2 regions of the Chryseobacterium sp. SORGH_AS_0447 genome follow, and region 1 is predicted to be linked to the other one. Evidence: riboswitches for the same ligand, from Rfam matches in the RefSeq annotation. Region 1 holds a riboswitch; the other holds the start of a gene.
What was found. Region 1 has a riboswitch for S-adenosylmethionine ahead of QE422_RS03120 (TonB-dependent siderophore receptor). Riboswitches for the same ligand answer to the same signal wherever they lie in the genome.
Positions count from the first base shown of each region.

Region 2: another riboswitch for S-adenosylmethionine. It lies ahead of QE422_RS20040 (alpha/beta fold hydrolase); the one in region 1 lies ahead of QE422_RS03120 (TonB-dependent siderophore receptor).

Region 1 is NZ_JAUTAR010000001.1:635,448-643,704, forward strand. Features, by position in the region: gene QE422_RS03105 (T9SS type A sorting domain-containing protein) at 1-485, shown strand, start outside; gene QE422_RS03110 (T9SS type A sorting domain-containing protein) at 695-2,734, shown strand; gene QE422_RS03115 (alpha-amylase family glycosyl hydrolase) at 3,000-5,840, shown strand; SAM riboswitch class I at 6,226-6,330, shown strand; gene QE422_RS03120 (TonB-dependent siderophore receptor) at 6,429-8,257, shown strand, end outside.
Region 2 is NZ_JAUTAR010000001.1:4,311,876-4,320,132, reverse strand. Features, by position in the region: gene QE422_RS19650 (T9SS type A sorting domain-containing protein) at 1-1,166, opposite strand, end outside; gene QE422_RS19645 (glucosidase) at 1,398-4,010, opposite strand; SAM riboswitch class I at 4,198-4,306, shown strand; gene QE422_RS20040 (alpha/beta fold hydrolase) at 4,364-5,302, shown strand; gene QE422_RS20035 (homoserine dehydrogenase) at 5,306-6,847, shown strand; gene QE422_RS19635 (O-succinylhomoserine sulfhydrylase) at 6,990-8,150, shown strand.

The DNA of each region.
Region 1 (8,257 bases):
AAAATATTACTGAATTTAATTCTGCACTTTCAAGCCATCTAAAGCTGATTCCCGCAGGAATGAAAGACTACAACGGAATCTTCTCTCCGGGAACAAGGCTTTATCTTTGGTCTTCGTCATCTTCACCTAATACGGGATCGGGACAACATCTGTATGTAAGTCAATACTCTGCATTATCAAATAGCATAGGTAGGGATGCTGGGTTGTCTGTAAGATGTATTAAAGCCACAACAACAAGTTTGGCAACTGTTGATATTAAAAATAAGGTAATTGGAGTTTATCCGAATCCTACAAACGGAATTGTAACTATTAAAACAGATACACCTATTGAAACTGTGGCTGTGACTAATCTCGGTGGCCAGAGATTGAAAGCTAATTATTTCAACAATCAGATTAATTTACAAGAATTGCCAAATGGAGTTTATATTGTGGAATTCACCATGAAAAATGGACAAAAAATTCTACGAAAGGTTATTAAAAATTAATATCCATTTATATTGTTTGCAGGTGGCTATTTCATTTTGAAATAGCCACCTGATATTTTGCTTTGTAATCCTCATAAATGATATGATAACGAAAAGTTTGAAAATGATAAATCACCGTTTTTAATCCTGATTACTTTTGCAAAAAAAATAATTATAATTTAGAATAAATAAAAATAATATTACTCATGTTTGAAGGATTATATTTTACAATGCGAAAAATAGCTGTCGGTTTGGGGCTGTTGGTTGTCGCCGGAGATTACTCTTACGCCCAGCAATGGGAAAATATAGGAGGAGGATCTGTTATTTCTACAGGAGGTTCAAGTTTTAATAATTTATGTATCAGTGCAACGGGGAAGTACTTTATTTCTTATTATGATGTTGCAGCAGCAAAAGGTTCGGTACAGGTGTTCGATGGAAATGCATGGTCTTACGTGGGGGGTAGTCCCGGGATTACCAACAGTTATGCAACATTCAATTCCCTGTCATTGGCTCCTAACGGAAATATCTATTATACGAATCAGGGAACCGGACTGGAAGTTCGTGAATTTAACGGGACTGCCTGGTCGCAGTTGCCGAGCCCTACTACTTCTACCGTAAATTATCAGGCTTCTGCCGTTTCTCCGTCTAATGTTCTGTTTACTTATGCCACTCATAATTCGGGAACGGTTCAGCGTTTTGTAAACGGAGCCTGGGAACAGGTCGGAAATACCGGGTTTTCCGGAGGAGCTGCTTTTGCGGAAATGGTGATCGGCAGCAACAATAAAGTCTATACCTGCAACGTAGCCAGCGGTGTAAAAGTATATGAAAATACAACAACGGCAACGGCTTCAGACAACTGGACCCTCGTGGGCGGAAGTATTGTGGACGCTGCATCATCCAGTGAGCAGTACAATTCGGACCTTGCGATCGATGAGAATAATAACCTGTATGTGGCTTATGTTTCCAACTCTGCCAACGGACAGAAATTAAATGTAAAAAAATTCAATGGGACAGCCTGGGTGCAGGTAGGAAATGCTAACTTTTCCAGTGGCAGGGTACAGCATGTGGCCATTGCCGTTACAGTTACGGGAACACCTTACGTCGTAGCCAGCCGGTGGGAGAATGATGATTTTTCAAAAAATACGGTGTATAAGCTGGACGCTGCTACCCAAACTTGGAGCGCATTCGGAGGCAGTTTTATTTCCGATGGACAGGCTGTTTATAATGACCTCGCTTACGATAAAACCAATAATTATCTGGTATTGGCCTACTCTCAAAGCGGAACAAGAGTGAAAAGAATTTCTCTTACTCCGGCCTGCAACAATACGGATCCTGGTAACAATACGGGAGACCTGGGCTGTGTACGATTCAATTACCGAGGCCAGCAGGTAAGCTATACTACCGTAAGAGCTGCAGATGGAAAAGTATGGCTTCAGCAGAATCTCGGCAGTACACAGACCGCCACATCTTTTGATGATACGAATGCTTACGGAGACCTTTTCCAGTGGGGAAGATGGGATGACGGCCATCAGCTGAGAAACTCTGCCACGACAGCAGCGCCTTCTGCAAATTCACCGGATGGCTTAGCCGGAACCAATGCTTTTGTCATTGGCTCAAGCAGTTCTTCCTGGTGGGCAACAAATGCAACGAGTGATGGGTGGAATGCAGATTCTTCATCCTCGGTAACGTCGGTAAAAGGGGCAGATCCATGTAAAGCGGTAGGTCAGGGCTGGAGACTTCCTACATCAGCAGAATGGGTAACTTTGGTTGGAGCAGAAGGAATCAATAATCCGGCAACGGCCTATGCCAGTTCTCTGAAACTGCCGGCAGGAGGGTACAGAAGCAATACGACCGGAGCTTTTACCTTTGTCGGGCAGCGCGGGTATTTCTGGAGTTCCGACACAGCGAATTCCGGAGGGAAGTATTTATATGTCGGATCCTCAATCGTAACGCCGGCTTCCGGAGGTCCGAGAGGTCAGGGAGAATCAGTAAGATGTATTAAAGATTTCTCTGCACTGGCTACGTCTGACATTGGCCTTGCTGTAAAATCCATCCAGGTATATCCGAACCCGACCAATGGAATTTTAAACGTTAAATCGGATTCATCAATTGAGGCCGTACATATTACAAATGCAGTAGGGCAGAAAATAGAGGCTCAGTTCTCAGGAAACCAGATCAATATGCAGGGAATGCCTAAAGGAATGTATATGATAGAAATAAAATTAAAAGGTCAGCAGCAGGCCATTTCCAAAAAAGTGATTAAGAATTAAATTTTCGTCCATATTTAATTGATTGACAGAAGGCTTTGTAAAAGAAGTCTTCTGTTTTGTTTTAAACCGGTTTTAAATTTAGGTACGGTACGACATTCAGGACCGGATTGCTTTTTAATGATACTAGTATATTCAGTTTTTCCCTATAAGTTTGAGGGCCAATGCGTACTATTCCAATGGCTTAACGATTTTTTTTGATATAGAATGAAAAGGTGATGAAAAATAAATTATCTTTATTCAACTGTACTAAAAAATTAGAAACTATATGAGAAAGTTTTATTCAGGTCTTTTATTGCTGATGGTAGCCTTTGCGTTCGGCCAGATCAGTTATACCATTACACCGAATCCGTTCAATGAAACGAACGCGATTACCTTAACCGTCCCGGGAAATCAGATTGATGAAACAGCCTGGGGCGTTTCGAACAACGCCATTTACATCTGGTCCTGGTCGCTGGATACCAACTACCAGAACAGCCAAGACTGTCCTACCAACGGCAGCTGGAACAATTCCAACGAGGCCAACAGGCTCAGCTATAATGCAGCTACCGATACCTATTCCCTGTCTTTTACCCCCACCACTTTTTACGGGAGAACGGGCATCGGGAGGTTTGGCTTTTTATTAAAAGATAAAACGGGAGCTCACCAGACCTCACCGGATATCTACGTTAATGTCGGAATCTTAAACCTGACCATGACCAATCCTGCGGCAAACAGCTTAACATCCGTTCCGGTAGGGAATTCGATCAACGTTACGGCGACAACAAATGTAAACGCCACTTTCCAGCTGAAAGCCAACGGAATGGTGGTGAATTCTACATCAACACCTTCCACTTCCTATTCCTACAGTTACACCGTAACCCAGGATGCGAATATGGAACTTATTGCAACGGATGCCAATTCAACGGTAAAAAATGCAACATTCACGTTGCAGGTTCCGAGAAATGTGGTTTCACAGGCTATTCCGAGCTGGATCAGGCAGGGGATCAATTACAACCTTACCGATAATACAAAGGTTGGGCTGGCTTTGTATGCTCCATTTAAAAATTTCGTCCACGTGATCGGAAGTTTCAATAACTGGACGGTAAATGATGCGTATCTGATGAAGAGAGACACAACCAATCCGGATTTATACTGGATTGAGCTGAACGGTCTTACGCCACAGCAACTGTATACTTTCCAGTACAGGACCAATGATCTCAGAAAAGTGGCAGATCCTTATTCTCCGCAGATTTTATCTTCTTATGACGATCAGTATATTTCAGCTTCTACCTATCCGAATCTGCCGGCATTCCCTGCTGGGCAGGGCTTTGAAGTTTCTATGTTTAAAACCGGGCAGGCGTCGTATAACTGGCAGGTGACCAATTTCCAGCGTCCTTCCAAAGATAATCTGGTGGTTTATGAATTGTTATTGAGGGATTTTACGCAGGAAAAAAACTGGCAGTCACTGATCAATAAAATTACGTATTTAAAAGGATTAAATATCAACGCGATCGAGCTGATGCCGATCATGGAATTTGAAGGAAACCTGTCATGGGGTTACAATACTTCTTTCCATTACGCATTGGATAAAGCGTATGGGACGCCGGAAAAATTCAAGGAATTCGTAGATGTGTGCCACCAGAACGGAATCGCGGTCATTCTGGATGTTGCTTTCAATCATGCCACCGGGCGTTCACCATTAGCAAGACTTTGGAATATTGATCCGGATGGAGACGGCTACGGAGATATTGCAGCAAACAATCCTTACTTTAATCAGGTTCCTAAACATTCTTACAATGTATTTAATGATTTCAATCATACAAGTGCTTCAACTAAATATTACGTTGAAAGATGCCTTCAGCAATGGCTGACGGAATACCGCATCGACGGTTTCCGTTGGGATTTAACGAAAGGTTTTACCCAGAACTGCTCTGAAAATGATGAAACCTGTACCAATGCTTATCAGCAGGACCGGGTGGATATTTTAAAATATTATGCCGACCGGCAGTGGGCTATTGACCCGAACTCTTACATGATCTTTGAGCATCTGGGAACAGATTCGGAAGAGCAGCAGTGGGCCAATTACAGGATTGCCGAAGGAAAAGGCGTGATGATGTGGAACAACCAGAACGGGCCTTATAACCAGAATGCCATGGGCTATAAGGAAAACAGCAATTACGACAGAATGAACCATTCTCTTCACGGTTTTACCAATATGTCTGGCGTAGGTTATGGAGAGAGCCATGATGAGGAAAGGTTGATGTTCAAAAACCTGGCGTACGGCGCTGTGAACGGAAGCTATGATGTGAAAAACTTAAACACGGCATTGGAGAGAATGAAAACTTTCGGTGCGACATTCTTTACCATTCCGGGTCCGAAAATGATCTGGCAGTTTGGGGAGCTGGGTTATGAATTCAGCATCAACCGATGCCAGGACGGAACAATAAACAACGGATGCCGGACAGACCAGAAACCGATTGCGTTTGCATTGAATTACGATACGAATACCAACAGGAAGGCGGTTTACGATACCTGGGCGAAAATAATCAATTTCAGAAATCTGTATCCGGTTTTCAGATCAAAAACCTATACTATCGAATCCAACAACCTGTCCAACGATCCGAATGGGCTGATTACCCGAATTTACGTATATGATAATCTGTTGACATCAGGAATGAAAAACGTAGTGGTATTGGCAAACTACACGACGGCTGCTCAGAATGTGGTTCCATACTTTCCTTATACCGGGCAGTGGCAGAACCTGATGGATAACTCTGTGATCAACGTAACATCCACAACGGCTCCGATAAACCTTCAGCCGGGCGAGTTCAGGATCCTTGGAAATTATACAACCAATTTATCCACCACCGATGTAAACGCCGAAAACAAGCTTTCTCTTCAGATTGCGGATAACCCGGTGAGAAACGGTCTGGCTAAATTAATTTATCATAAAGCGAAGAATGGGGAAATCTCCATCTACGATATAAGCGGTAGAAAAATGGATTTATTCAAGCTTACCGGTGACAACGGAACCTATGAACTGAAAACAAATTATCCTGCTGGAACCTATCTTGTTCATTTAAAATCAGATACGGGCGTAGCTGTTCAGAAAATGATTGTGAAATAGCTTGTGGATAAGTCTGTAAGTTAATCCGAAAGGAGGTTGCGAAAGTGACCTCCTTTTTGTTTATCCATACTTTATCCCCTGTAAAAGCTATGGTTATCCATGCGGTATTAACGTCTTTTCCATAGGTTTTCCACATCTTTTTCCGCAAAAGAATTTGGGGTTATCCATGTCTTATTAATAGCGTATTCATATGTTATCCATATTTTATTCACAACGGTTAAGATTTTTATTCATATTATTTCCATGCTTACTCATATCGAATCCACAGCTTCCTAAGATGAAATTAACAGGTTATCCACAACTTATTCACAAATGAAAAATTGATAGAAATCAGTAAAAATCATTTAGTTTTTGCTGTTTGAATTTATTAGTCTACCTTTGCGGTAGATTATCAAGAAAGGTGGAGGGATTTGGCCCTGGGAAACCTTAGCAACCTGCATTTCGTTGATGTAAAGGTGCTAATTCCAACCCGGATGGGGGAAGATAAGTGAGTTAATATTCTGTATTATTCCAGCTTCTTGAATGTCTTTTGGAGTTTGTGTTTTTCACAGACGGTTATTAATTATTTTTAAAAGATTATTGTAGAGAATGAAGAAGCTCAGCGCAAGTATACTGCTATTAACGGTTGGATTTTTATCGGCACAGGAACAGGAGCAGGAAAAAAAGATTGAAGATGTTGTTATCGTAGGGAGCAGGAATGCCAGGAGAACCAAACTGGAAACGCCCGCTCCGGTAGACATCATTAACATCGAAAAAATACAAAAATCTTCACCCCAGATTACGGTTCAGGATCTGTTGAATTATGTGATTCCGTCTTTCAACGCAGTTCGCCAGTCGGCTTCGGACGGTACCGAACACATCGATCCCGTAACGCTGAGGGGAATGGGTCCGGATCAGGTCCTGGTTTTGGTAAATGGAAAAAGACGGCATACTACCTCTTTGGTAAATTATCAGAATACGGTGGGGAATGGTTCTGTAGGAACCGATTTAAGCACGATTCCCATTATTGCGATCGACAGGATCGAGGTGTTGAGAGATGGTGCTGCCGCACAATACGGCTCTGACGCAATTGCCGGGGTAGTTAACATTATTCTTAAAAAAGATTTAGGAGGAACGGGAAGCCTTACTTACGGGATTTCCGGTCGTAATGATGGGGAAACATACCAGGCAGGCGCAAATTATGGAACTTCGCTGGGGAAAAAAGACGGCTACATCAGCTTGTCCCTCCAGTTGAACCATAGGGGAAAGACAACGAGAACGCAAAATCATAACCTTGATATTTTCGGAGATAATTTTGCTTACGATTTTGCGGCCGATCCTGCTGCTGCAAGGGCTGCGGATGATGCAGTTATTCAGCAGAGGGGATTAACCCGCGACGATTTCAATTTTCAGATCGGGGATGCTAAGATCAGGCAGGCTCAGATGTTTTTTAATTCCGAATATCCTTTTAATGATCATCTCAAGCTTTATTCTTTCGGAGGATTCAGTATTAAAGAAGGGCAGGGCTTTGGTTTCAGAAGGTTGCCTAGCGAAACTTCAAACAATGTATATTCTATTTATCCAAACGGTTTTCAGCCGGTTCTGGGATCAAAAGTATACGATATTTCTTATGCGGTTGGAACGAAGTACAATAAAAATGACTGGTTTTTTGATCTCAGCAATACGTTCGGAAGCAATACGTTTAATTATGATGTAAGCCATACGGTGAATGCTTCTTTAGGAGCAAATTCTCCCACCAGTTTTTATGCGGGGGCACACAGCTTTCTTCAGAATACAGTCAATCTGGATATTTCAAAAAATATTAAAAACTTCAACGTGGCCTTCGGGGGTGAATTCAGGTTTGAGCAGTACGATATTAAATCCGGAGAGGAGGCGTCTTATCTGAGATACGATATTTATGGCAACCCTGTGACTGCTAATACAGATCCGAATACGGTATCCGGAGCTGGAGGATCCCAGTCATTTATAGGGTTTTCTCCACAGAATGCATTATCAAAATCAAGGCATTCCGTAGCAGCTTATGCGGATCTTTCTTATGATCTGGATAAAAAGCTGAATGTAGACCTGGCCGGAAGATTCGAAAATTATTCGGATTTTGGAAGTACCCTGAATGGAAAGCTGGCGGTGAGGTATGAATTTGTTAAAAATTATGCCATCCGTGCAGCGGTTGGAACAGGCTTCCGGGCACCTTCGCTTCAGCAGCAGTATTTTAATAATTCCTATGCGGATATTTCCACAACCGGAAATTCAATCGTTACCAAAGGCATCTTCAATAATGACAGTGAGGCAGCAAGAGCACTTGGCTTCGACCGGTTAAAGCAGGAAACTTCTGTGAATGGAAGTGCCGGATTCACCTTGAGGCCGGTCAGCCGACTTTTGATTACTCTGGACGGATATCTCATAAAAGTAAAAGACCG
Region 2 (8,257 bases), 3.7 Mb from region 1:
GCAAGGTTGGTGGAAGTCATTTGGTACTTAACCTTTGTAGATGCTATTTTATAACCTGCAGGAATACTTACGGATACAGTTCCTGAACAAGCGATGCTTGTTGTTGCGCTTGGCTCTGAACTCGCATAATCACTACTGATATCACCTGTAGTATAAGTTGCTGTTAATTGTCCCGGCGTGAACTGGGTCATGGTCCAGTAGCTTTGTGAAGAACCTCCGCAGTTTGATCTTACCCAGAAGTAATAAGTCTGTCCAGTAGTTAAACTATTCAGCGTGACAGAAGTTCCTGATGCTACACTTGCTGTAGGAGTGGTTGTTGCCGTAGGAGCTGTAGAAGAAGTACTAAGATAATATTGATATCCTGCAGAAGGGGCACTGGCTGGTGCAGTCCAGGATACAGAGGCGCCATTCATAGTAGTCGTAGCAGTTACACTAGTCGGCATTGCACAGGAATTGTAAACATTTACTGCAAAACCAAAGATATTAGGGATTCCTCCTGTTCCTGTTTTGGCAACGGTTACACTTTTTACAGTTTTGGACTGGTTGGCTGCGTCAATTGCTAAAGGAAGCTGATACAGTCTGGGATCGGTTCCGGAACCCGACTCAAGATTATCATTGGTCTTCTTTATTCTCCCGATCCCTTGGATGGCATAATTGCTTCCGCCGTACCAGTCAGAAATAGCGACACCAGTAAATGTTTGTGAAGTATTATCTGTAAAATTAACAGTGGCGTCTACCGTACAGGGGCCGCTTCCGCCTGTTGCCAGCATATAGACTACAGTTGCGGATAGAGGATTCGAAAATTGTAAAGTTCCGGTGTCACCTGCATTTTGAAGTCTTAAAGAATTATTGGCACTGTAAGATCCCAATTGATAAGTAAGTCCGGAGGTTGAGGCTACGGCAGAGTTGATAATTCCATTTACCGGAAGCCCATAAGTAAGTGCCGTACTGCTTGCTGTTAACTTAAAATCTCGGGAAACAAATGCATAACTTGCACCATCTACATCATTATTGGTAGAGGAAGCGGATGGTCCGACTCCATTCGCAATTACATCCGCATTAAAACCGCTTTGAACAGCTAAAGGCTGATAGTTCTGTGCATGCAATTGATTCGTAAACATACCGGCTAGAATAAGCCCGGTAAAAGAGAGTAGTTTTCCTTTCATAAATGATTTTTATTTTTTCGTTGCTAATATAGGGATTTGATATCAAAAATTCATCTTATAGAAGGTTTTGATATTAATTTTTTTTATAAATAAGATAAAATGTATTGAAAATGCTATTTTTAATAGATATTAACTATTAAATCCCTATGTATTCATCCACGGTAATAACATATACCACAATAAAAAAGCCTTCCGGAAATAGAAGGCTTTCATATAAATAAGGTCTTATGTTCAATTTTGTCTTGGTTTCAGAAGCTTGGCGACAGTAGCCGTCCAACCTGTCTGATGGGAGGCACCGACGCCCCGGCCGTTGTCCCCGTGGAAATACTCAAAAAAAGTAATATAATCTCTAAAGTTCTCATCATAATTGAACTTAGGATTTCCTCCATTAAAGGGTCTTTGTCCTACCTCATCCTTCAGGAAAATAGAACACAGCCGGTTGCTGATATCCTGGGCTACCTCATCCAGATTTTTCATTTCATGGCTTCCGGTAGGCAGTTCCACCTTTAAGCTGTTTCCGTAATAAAAATGGAATCGCTGCAAGCTTTCTACAATCAGGAAATTAATAGGGAACCAGATCGGTCCTCTCCAGTTGCTGTTTCCGCCGAACATGCGGCTGTCACTTTCCGCAGGCGTGTAGTAGACCACATTTTCAGTTCCGTGTACAGAAAACTTAAATGGGTTTTCTTCATAGACTTTCGACATGGCACGGATTCCGTATCGGCTTAGGAATTCCTTTTCATCCAGCATCCGGGATAGAACTTTGGTCAGCCTAGTTTTGCGGAGAATACTCATTAGATGTTTTCTCCCGTGGCCTTCCTCTTCCCAGTGCGATACCAGCTTGGTAAGTTCCGGCTTGTTTTTCAGTACCCACTCCATTCTTTCTACAAAATTCGGCATTTTATCAAGCAGATGATGATCAATGATTTCCACCGCAAACATCGGAATCAATCCAACGATACTTCTCAGTCTTAGCGAAGCACTGTCGCCGTTGCCAAGCTGTAGGACATCATAGAAAAATCCGTCCTCTTCATTCCAGAGTCCTTTCGTTCCGTCACCCAGGTTTTCCATAGCCTCGGCAATATAGAGGTAATGCTCAAAAAATTTAATGGCCATATCTTCATAGACCTGATAATATTGGGCAAGTTCCATGGCGATCCGCATCATATTCAGTGCGTACATTGCCATCCAGCTGGTACCATCGGCCTGTTCGAGATGCTGACCGTCTTTTAAGACCATATTCCGGTCAAAAGCCCCGATGTTATCGAGTCCGAGGAAACCTCCGCCGAAAATATTTTTGCCGTTTTTATCTTTCCGGTTAACCCACCAGGTAAAATTCAGAAGTAATTTCTGGAAAACTTTTTCCAAAAATAAAAGATCAGCCTTCCCGTTCTGTTTTTCATCAATTTTAAAAACCCTGAAGCAGGACCAGGCATGTACCGGCGGATTTACATCGCTCAGGTTCCATTCGTAAGCGGGAAGCTGCCCGTTCGGGTGCATATACCATTCCTTTGTTAATAAAAGAAGCTGTCCTTTGGCAAATTCCGCATCAATGAGGGCTAACGGTACACAATGGAAAGCAAGGTCCCAGGTTGCATACCACGGATATTCCCATTTATCGGGCATTGAAATAATGTCTTTATTGTGAAGGTGGTTCCATTCCGTATTTCTTACATAATGATTAAAATCCCTTGGAGCTACAAAATTAGGATCGCCTTTCAGCCATTTTCCTACATTGTAATGGTAGAACTGCTTGTTCCAGAGAAGTCCGGCAAACGCTTGTCGCTGTACATTTCTTTCATCACTGTCCGTCACATCACTCTGGATTTCATCATAAAATTCCTGAGCTTCTGTAATCCGAATATTGAAAATCTCATCAAAATCCTCAAAAGGTTCATCCAGATCATATGGCGACAATCTGAAATCAAAAGTTTCCGACTGCCCTGCACCAACGATTTCATCAATCAGGAAAGAAGCTTTTGTGCCTCTTTTTTCAGGATTTACGGTATTGCTTCCGTAAATAATATAGTCGTTGATTCCATCCTTAAAATAGGTGTTTCCCGGATAAGGCGCTCCGTAAAGTTTCGGATTATTCGTTTCATTTTCACAGAAAACACTTTCTGCATTCATGTCCCTCGAATAAAACTTTTTAATTCCGATACTGTCATGATCGATATTGATGCAGCCTTCATGCGAAGCATTCGTCTGGCCTTTATATGTATTGTAACCCCATTTCCAGTTATTTCTGAACCAAACCGTTGGTACCACAACAATCGGGGCATCGATCTGGCTTCGGTTGCATACCGTAACCCGGACTAAAAAATCATTATGGTCTGCCTTGGCATATTCAATAAAAATATCGAAATATTCATCTTTATCGAAAATTCCAGTATCGAAGATTTCATACTCAGGCTGCTTTTTGCTCCGTCTGGCATTTTCGGAACGGATCTCATCATACGGGAACTCATTGATGGGATATTTATACACCATCTTCATATAACTATGGGTAGGTGTATTATCCAGGTAATAAAATATTTCCTTAATATCTTCTCCATGATTTCCCTGAGGATTGCTGAGTCCGAAGAACCGTTCTTTTACAATTTTGTCTTTCTTGTTCCAGAATGAAAGGGCAAAACAGAAAATCTGCTTGGCGTCGGAGATTCCGGCAATTCCTTCTTCTCCCCACCGGTACGCATAGCTTTCTGCATTGTTATGATTGGCGAAATTCCATGCATCGCCGTTGGGACTGTAATCTTCACGTACATTTCCCCACTGCCGGTTGCTTACATAAGGTCCCCAGTTTTTCCAGTTGCTGTCCTGTAATCTTTGTTTTTCTGCAATCATATTTTCAACGGTTTCCTTACGAAGGTAGTTTTTTTTGAAAAAAATTCCAACCCTTATCATTTAAATTATCTTTAATATTTCTCCGGAAGCCTTCTGTTGACGGGTGTTGCAATGTTAAATAAAATTTTTATAAATATTTAAAAGAAAAGTTCTATCTTTGCACCATTCGTTCATTCAAATATTGAAAATGTTATCAAGAAAGGTTGAGGGATTAGACCCTGTGAAACCTTAGCAACCCTTTGCGCAAGCAATGAAGGTGCTACGTTCTACCAGAATTATTTTTGGACAGATAACTTACTGAAGTTCTTTCAGCCATTTCCTGTGGCATTTTCAATTGTATTAAAATAATAGAATTGAAAACAGAACTTAAACATATTACCTTTTCGTATCGCACAAATTCCGGCAGGGAATACGATATTCCGTTAAGCTATCAGCTTTTCGGAAAAGAACTGTTTTCTGCACCTGTTATTTTGGTTAATCATGCACTCACCGGAAATTCGGAAGTTTCCGGAGAAAGAGGGTGGTGGAAAAAGCTGATCGGAAATCATCAGGTGATCGGTACGGATCAGTATACGGTTCTGTGTTTCAATATTCCCGGAAACGGCTACGATGATTTTTTTATTGATGAATATGAAGATTTTACCCCTTCAGATATTGCCAACATCTTCTTGAAAGGGATCGAAATTTTACAGATCAAAAAATTATATGCTATTATCGGAGGCTCGCTGGGAGGAGGAATCGGCTGGGAAATGCTCGTTAAAAATCCAGGACTTGCTGAGATCTTTATTCCCATTGCCTGTGATTTCAAAACCCACGACTGGCTTCATGCACAGTGTCTCGTTCAGAAATTTTTACTGAATCAGGAAGACCAGCCCCTGCAAAAAGCCCGGATCCATGCGATGCTGTGTTACCGTACATCGGAATCGTTAAATGAAAGGTTCAGAAATAAATACAGTCAGGAAAAGCAGAGACTTGAATCTGAGGACTGGCTGGTTTATCACGGAAATGCCTTAAACGAAAGATTTAGTTTGAAATCTTATAAATTAATGAATCATTTGCTGATGAATATTAATGCCGAGGAATCCCGTTTGAAAGACATTAAAGCCCGGATTCATCTGGTTTCAGTAAACACGGACCTTTTTTTTCCGTCCTCTGAAATTCGAATGTGCTATCACAAGTTAAAAGAGCATAAGGATCAGGTTTCCTATCATGAAATACAGTCAATACATGGGCACGATGCCTTCTTAATGGAATACGAACAATTAAATACGATCATTAAAAATATTTTGTAGACGATGAAGAATAATGCAAACGAAATAAAATTTTTGAAAAACAGGTCCATCATCAAATTTGAAGGAGAAGATTTCTTAGGCGAAATCGGAATCGACGGACGGATTTTTAAGGCGCTGACCTTAGCGAGAATCAGTGTGGGAGTCATTTCCCAGCAGGCTATCGAAAACGGAATTTCCATCCTCGTACAGGAAAGCGATTCTGAAAAAGCGGTGAATTGCCTGATTGACGAATTTGAGGCAGAAAGAAAATCAGGGAAAGTATCCCAGATCTACAGCATAAATAATGTATCGGTTATTGGCTTTGTGGCTGAAGATTTCAACAAAGTATTGGCAGAGTTGGCACGGAACAATGTCTTTCCATTGCTCCTTAACCAGATTGCAGCGGAAAAAAGGGTAAACATTGTTGTAACCTCCTCTCAGGATGAAAAAGCAAAAAACATTATCGAATCTGAAATTTCCAAAAAACCGAAAACCGTGCATTTGGCCATCATCGGTCATGGAAATGTCGGAAAAACTTTAATAGAGCAGGTCCTGGAATCTTCAGAAGAAATCAGAAGGCGTAAAAAGATTGATCTTAAAGTGGTAGCCGTTGCCAATTCCAAAAAAATAGCTTTTAACAAAAAAGGCTTCAGTGCAAACTGGACAGATGAGGTAGAGACGGCGAAAAATCCGTCGAACGTTCAGGAGCTCATCCGGTTCTCAAAAGAAAATCAGCTGGAAAACTTAATTGTTGTAGATAATACAGCGAGTAAAGATTTTGTGCACAATTATCATGCATTGGCCGAAAACGGGTTTGATCTGGTGTCATCGAACAAAATCTTCAACACCCTTCCGATTGAGGAATACCGTAAACTGAGATATACATTAAATAAGAATAACAGACGTTACCTCTATGAAACCAATGTGGGAGCCGGTTTGCCTTTAATTGATACCATCAAGCTTCTTCATCTTTCAGGAGAAAATATCACAAGAATCAAAGGGGTGTTCTCCGGAACATTAAGCTACGTCTTTAATAATTTTTCTTTGAGAGACGAAAAGTTTTCCACCATCATCACTGAGGCATTGGAGAAAGGATATACCGAACCTGATCCCAGAGAAGATCTGTCCGGAAACGATGTTGCCCGAAAGCTGCTCATCCTGGCACGAGAACTCGACCTGATCAATGAATTCAATGACATCAAAATCCAGAATCTTGTTCCTGAAAGCCTGCTGGATATCTCAAAATCAGAATTCCTTTCCAGATTGGAGGAACTGGATGAAGAGTATCAGAAAATCAAAGAAAACCAGGCACCGGGCCATGTTCTGAGATATGTAGGAGATCTTCACGGAGACCTTCAGAAAGATAAAGGGGAACTGGATGTAAATCTGATTTCTGTTCCTGCTGGCTCGGCTTTAGGCCAATTAAAAGGATCTGATTCCATCTTCGAAATCTATACTGAAAGTTACGGCGAAAACCCGATCGTGATCATGGGAGCCGGAGCCGGAGCGAAAGTAACCGCAAGAGGGGTATTCGGAGACATTTTAAGAGTCAGTGAAACGAAATAAAATAATGTAACAATAGAGCAATGCAATAGTGTAGCAATTTAAAAATGTAGCAATTTACCGCTGATTTAATTGGCATGCCGAATCAGTCATGATATTGAATTGTTCCATTGATACACTGTTCCATTGGTAAAATAAATAGAGTATGGAAAATTTTGAAACCCTTGCCATAAGAACCCAAACGGAGAGAACCCCGTTTGATGAGCATTCGACGCCGCTTTTTCTTACGTCAAGCTTCGTATTTGAAGATGCGGAAGATATGCGGGCGAGTTTTGCGGAGGAAAAGCCAAAAAATTTATACAGCCGTTTCTCTAATCCAAACGTAACGGAATTCACCGATAAAATAACAAAAATGGAAGGTGCTGAAGCAGGTTATGCTTTTGCGACAGGAATGGCTGCGATTTATTCAACGTTTGCCACCCTCCTGAACGCGGGCGATCATATCGTAAGCTGCCAGTCGGTTTTCGGTTCTACGCACACCTTGTTCACCAAGTATTTCCCGAAATGGAATATTGAAACCACCTACTTCAAAGCGGAAGATGCCGAAAATGTTGAAAAGTACATTCAGCCAAACACGAAAATCCTATACCTGGAAACGCCTACCAATCCCGCGATTGAGGTGTTGGATCTGGAGTTTTTCGGGCAAATTGCTAAGAAACACAATCTGATCTTCATTGTGGATAATTGTTTCGCGACGCCTTATCTGCAACAGCCCATTAAATATGGAGCTGATATCGTAGTGCATTCTGCAACAAAATTAATCGACGGTCAGGGTCGGGTTTTAGGAGGCGTAGCAGTCGGCAGAGAAGATCTGATCCGTGAAATTTACCTGTTCGCAAGAAATACAGGACCGGCGATGTCGCCTTTCAATGCGTGGGTATTGTCCAAAAGTCTGGAAACATTAGCTATTCGTGTTGAAAAACATTGTGAAAATGCCTTGAAAGTAGCAGAATTTTTAGAAAGCCATCCGAATGTGGAATTGGTAAAATATCCCTTCCTGAAATCTCATCCCAGCTATGAAATTGCCAAAAAACAGATGAGACTGGGTGGAAATATCGTTGCCTTCGAAATCAAAGGCGGTATCGAAGGGGGAAGAAACTTTTTGAATAAAATTAAAATGTGTTCCCTTTCTGCCAATCTCGGAGATACGAGAACCATCGTTACGCATCCTGCATCCACCACCCACTCCAAATTAACCGACGATGAAAGAAACGAAGTTGGAATCACGGCAGGATTGGTTCGCTGCTCAGTCGGTTTGGAACATGTGGATGATATTATTGCGGATCTGAAACAGGCGTTGGATTGATTCAATTGCAAGCCCTGAAAGGGCGAAATCAACAGCCTGCGGTACAGCCGTAGGTATAAAAATAAAAGCAGCAAAGCCCTGAAAGGGCGAAATCAACAGCCTGCGGT